DNA from 2 places in the Pseudomonas sp. FG47 genome. Region 2 is predicted to be linked to the other one. Evidence: riboswitches for the same ligand, from Rfam matches in the RefSeq annotation. Region 2 holds a riboswitch; the other holds the start of a gene.
What was found. Region 2 has a riboswitch for cobalamin ahead of ACODS5_RS20530 (ABC transporter ATP-binding protein). Riboswitches for the same ligand answer to the same signal wherever they lie in the genome.

Region 1 (2,384 bases), on a different contig from region 2:
TCGGCGCGCACCTTGGCCAGGCCCGCGGCGTCGATCAGGTCGGCCTTGTTCAGCACCACCAGGTCGGCACTGGCCAACTGGTCGGCGAACAGCTCGTGCAGCGGCGATTCGTGGTCCAGGTTGGGGTCGAGCTTGCGCTGGGCGTCGACCTGCTCGGGGTAGGCGGCGAAGGTGCCGGCGGCCACCGCCGGGCTGTCGACCACGGTGATCACCGCATCGACGGTGCAGGCGTTGCGAATTTCCGGCCACTGGAAGGCTTGCACCAGGGGTTTGGGCAGGGCCAGGCCGCTGGTTTCGATAAGGATATGGTCAAGGTCGCCGCGGCGGGCCACCAGCTCGCGCATCACTGGGAAGAACTCTTCCTGCACGGTGCAGCACAGGCAGCCGTTGGCCAGCTCGAAGACCCGGCCCTGCGCCTCTTCCTCGGTGCAGCCGATGCTGCACTGCTTGAGGATCTCGCCGTCGATGCCCAGTTCGCCGAACTCGTTGACGATCACCGCGATACGACGGCCCTGGGCGTTGTCGAGCATGTGGCGGAGCAAGGTGGTCTTGCCCGAGCCGAGAAAGCCGGTGACGATGGTGACAGGGAGCTTGGCCAGTGTTTTCATGTCGCGTTGCCCTTGGCGGCTGTGGCGCGGGCATGCGGGACGGCGGCCGCGGCCATGCTGGCCGGGCGCGTTCGCCACCGGATCACCCCGCCCGGTTGAAAGTCGAAAACGTCGCGAGGCAGGTCTCCTGGCTTGCACCAATCCGGCGCCGGGGCCGGTGGCTCAGCGCCTTCCCGCGCGCCTGCGCAGTGGCTGTGCCGAACCTTTCAGTGCCTACAGTTGCGGGGGCAGCCGCGGCTTGTACCGCGTTCCCGTCTTAGCTCAGGCCAGGCCTGAGAACCTCGAAGCGGCAAGGCTACGCATCCACCCGACAACGGTCAACCGCCGCCGCGATTGACGCCGGCCACGCCCCGTGATTTGCTAGCGCACTGCCTTCAGGTGCCCCCAATTGGGGGTGAAACGGGAAACCGGTGCGACGCGGCCTCTACAACAGGGGCGGACAAAGCCGGTGCTGCCCCCGCAACGGTAAGCGAGCGATGCTCGCCAGCCCGGAGACCGGCCTGTGGTGCTCGATGAACAACCCCGCGGTGGGCGGGTGCTGTCGCATGCCCTGGGCCATCCGCGCCTGGGGGCGTCGCGCTTGCCCGTTGCCCAAAACAAAAGCAGCAGAGGAACGCGTCATGCCTATCACCAGTGCCAAGCACAGCATCGTCACCCCCGTCAGCCTCAGCCAGCGCCTGCTGGTCGCCGTGGGCGCCAGCCTGCTGGGCCTGAGCCTGGTGTACTTCGCCGGCTTCTCGCACATCGAGGCGGTGCACAACGCCGCCCACGACACCCGTCACAGCGCCGCCTTCCCCTGCCACTGAGTATCCCCGCATGATCACGCGTATTGCCCGCACCGCGGGCTTCAGCGGGCTGCTCGCCGCCCTGCTGCTGACCCTGCTGCAAAGTTTCTGGATCGCCCCGCTGATCCTCCAGGCGGAAACCTTCGAGAGCGCCGCCCCGGTAGCCGAGCAGCATGAACATGCGCCAGCCGAAGCCGGCCACAGCCATGAGCACAACGCCGAGGCCTGGGCACCGCAAGACGGCTGGCAGCGAGTGCTGGCCACCACCGGCGGCAACCTGGTGGTAGCCGTCGGCTTCGCCCTGATCCTCGCCGCGCTGTACAGCCTGCGTGAACCTGGCCGCGTCAGCACCGGCGCGCTCTGGGGCCTGGCCGGCTTCGCCGTGTTCTGCCTGGCGCCCACCCTGGGCTTGCCGGCCGAGCTGCCAGGCACCGCCGCCGCCGACCTGGGCCAACGCCAGGCCTGGTGGATCGGCACCGCCGCCGCCACCGCGGCCGGCCTGGCCTTGCTGGTGTTTAGCCGGCATTGGTTGTTCAAGGTGCTGGGGGTCGTGCTGCTGGTGATCCCTCACCTGATCGGCGCGCCACAACCGGCAGTGCACGCAAGCCTGGCCCCAGAGACCCTGGCCACACAGTTCAAGATCGCTTCCTGGCTGACCAACGCCGCGTTCTGGCTGGCCCTGGGCCTGCTCAGCGCCTGGCTGTTCCGCCGCGCCAACCCGGCCTGATGCTCGATTTCAGCCCGCAGCCCGCGCTGTACGCGGGCTTTGGTTGTCGCCGTGGCTGCCCCGTCGAGACCCTGGCGGTGCTGCTGCGCCAGACCATGGCCCGCCACGTCCTGCCCCTGTCGGCCTTGCGCGCCATCGCCAGCATCGACCCGAAGGCCCGCGAACCGGGCTTGCTGGCCCTGGCCGAGCGCCTTGGCGTGCCGTTCCTGTGCTTCGACGCCGCGCACCTGCTAGCTTTCGAACCGTTGCTCAGCCAACGCTCGG
Region 2 (2,384 bases):
GTCGTCGAGGCTTGCCGGGTGCCAGGGCATGATCCGTGAGCAGGATTCGCTCAGTTCGTATACCGGAATGCCGAACGTTGCCAGGCGCTGCGGGGTGAGCGGCCCGCCGACCTGCATGCCATAGCTCCAGCCGGCGAACAGAAAGTCGGCGTCGGCCGCGAGCAGGGTTTCCACCGACGGATAGCGCGATGCCAGTTCCGGCAGGCCGTGCAGGGCCTCGCGCATCGTCGGGGCGAGGCTTTTCCAGCCACTGATGCCGCTGTAGCCGACCATGCGCTCGCGCAGCCCCAGTGCCAGCAGCATGCCGGTCAAGTTGACGTCGTGGCTCACCGCCCGTTGCGGTGGCTGGCTGAAGGTGACCGCGCGCTCGCAACTGCGCACGGTCACGGGGAAGCCTTGTGCCAGGGCACACAGTGGCAGGCAGGCGAACAGGGCAAGCAACAGGCGGGTCATGCGTGACGAATCCAGGTAATGCGTGGGTGCTCGCCCACGGGGTGACGGTCGACCAGGGCGTGAACCCCGAACACCTCGGCCAGGCATTGCTCGGTCAACACCTCGGCGGGCGTGCCCTGGGCGATGATCCGGCCTTGCTCGATCAGGTACAGGCGGTCGCAGAACGTCGCCGCCAGGTTGAGGTCGTGGAAGCTGGCCAGCAAGCCCAGGCCGCTGCCGCGCAGGTGTTGCAGCAGGGCGAGCTGGTGGCGTGGGTCGAGGTGGTTGGTCGGCTCGTCGAGAATCAGCAGGCGCGGCTGCTGGGCCAAGGCCCGGGCCAGCAGCACACGCTGCTTTTCGCCACCGGACAGGCTGGCGAAGCCTTGCTCGGCGCGATCCTGCAGGCCCAGCTGGCGCAGGGCGTGGTCCACCGGCGCCGAATCGCCGCCTGCGTCGAGCCAGCCCAGGTGCGGGGTGCGACCCATGGCCACGACGTCGCGCACGCTCAGGCCGAAATCCTCGGGAAACTCCTGGAGCATCACCGCCACCCGCTGGGCCAGCCAGCGCGGCGGGTGCAGCCAGATATCCTCGCCATCGAGCAGCACCCGGCCAGCCCGTGGCCGGCTGAAACGGTAGGCGCAGCGCAGCAGGCTGGTCTTGCCGCTGCCATTGGGCCCGATCAGGCCGACGAATTCGCCGGATTGGACCTTGAGGTCGATACCGGCCAGCAGGTCCGGCCCGGTGGCGGACAGCGACCAGTGCAGGCGCTCTAGGTGCAGCAGGGAACAAGACATGGATGGACACCGCAGGAATGAATGAGCCCGACGGTGACGGTGCGAGACGGCCGCGCAGGCGCGCGGGCGCCTGGCAAGCTGAGCGCACCCGCCCTCCGCGGGAATGGCCATGGGCGAATCAGGCCGGTCTCCGGGCTGGCGAGGGTCATCGGGCATTCACCTTCCCATGCGCGGGGCACAGTGGCGTGTCGAATGCCAGGCTCGCTTACCGTTGCGGGGGCAGCGCCGGACTTCTCGCGCGGGCGAGGCACCGGCTTCCCGTTTAATCCCTGGCGCGGCGGCCAGGGACACCTGAAAGCAGGGGCGCATCTGAGCATTTATGCCCATGGGAGTCAACGCATGCCTTTTGTTGCTCTGCCAGGTCGCCTATTGCTCAGAGTGGGTGCCGATCCATTGCGCGAAATCTGTAACCACCTGTCGCTGATAGAAGGTGGCTTAAGTGGGGCGGAAGTTGAACGTCTCGCCGCTCATTTCAAGAGTCAAATTGTAGCGGCCACTCTTCTTGTCAAGAGTCACGCAATGGAATTTTTCCGGGCCGCTTGTTTCGGGTGGACCCAGCTTCGGTTCAACGATGAGTAGACGTATGAATGTCAAGGCATCGTCATCATTGAGGCGTGCCGTCACGCTTTTTTGCGGCAGCCCTAAATATGAAATATCAATTTCTACATTTCTCGCGTTGTCGAATTTGTAAAAATACCAAGTATTAAGCCAGAACCACACATCTCCAGGCGCTGATTTAAAGGCGTCCGCATGTATCAATCTATCTTCATTCGGAATGGTCGTGACGGAGGCAATGGTGGTGCCGCTCTTGGGCTTCAGTCGCCACATGTCTATCAAGTAAGACTTGAAGCCCGTTGCCTCGGTTTCGACGACGTATAGAAGACGAAGCCAGTGTCCGCCCACTTGTCAACTTCTTCATCCTTGCTCCAATAAAATTTGTATTGCACATCTGGCTTGAGGTTGTTAATCACCTTGAATGTCTGCAGATCGGTAGCCATGCTCGACTCCCTCTTCGAATAGATCAACCCGCTGCAACTCACCTTACTCTGCGCTGATAAAATCGACACCTAGTAAAATTACCAGTATCAACGATTCGATGATAATAGTTACCACGCCTTATATGCTCGCAGGAGAGTACGGGTTTTTGGCACGCCCCTG

Region 1: another riboswitch for cobalamin. It lies ahead of ACODS5_RS05240 (CbtB domain-containing protein); the one in region 2 lies ahead of ACODS5_RS20530 (ABC transporter ATP-binding protein).

The regions. Positions count from the first base shown of each region.
Region 1 is NZ_JBMDJI010000003.1:223,665-226,048, forward strand. It holds gene cobW (cobalamin biosynthesis protein CobW) at 1-608, opposite strand, end outside; cobalamin riboswitch at 709-907, opposite strand; cobalamin riboswitch at 968-1,126, shown strand; gene ACODS5_RS05240 (CbtB domain-containing protein) at 1,229-1,414, shown strand; gene ACODS5_RS05245 (CbtA family protein) at 1,425-2,120, shown strand; gene ACODS5_RS05250 (cobalamin biosynthesis protein) at 2,120-2,384, shown strand, end outside.
Region 2 is NZ_JBMDJI010000036.1:30,508-32,891, forward strand. It holds gene ACODS5_RS20525 (ABC transporter substrate-binding protein) at 1-453, opposite strand, end outside; gene ACODS5_RS20530 (ABC transporter ATP-binding protein) at 450-1,226, opposite strand; cobalamin riboswitch at 1,343-1,523, opposite strand; gene ACODS5_RS20535 (hypothetical protein) at 1,662-2,129, opposite strand.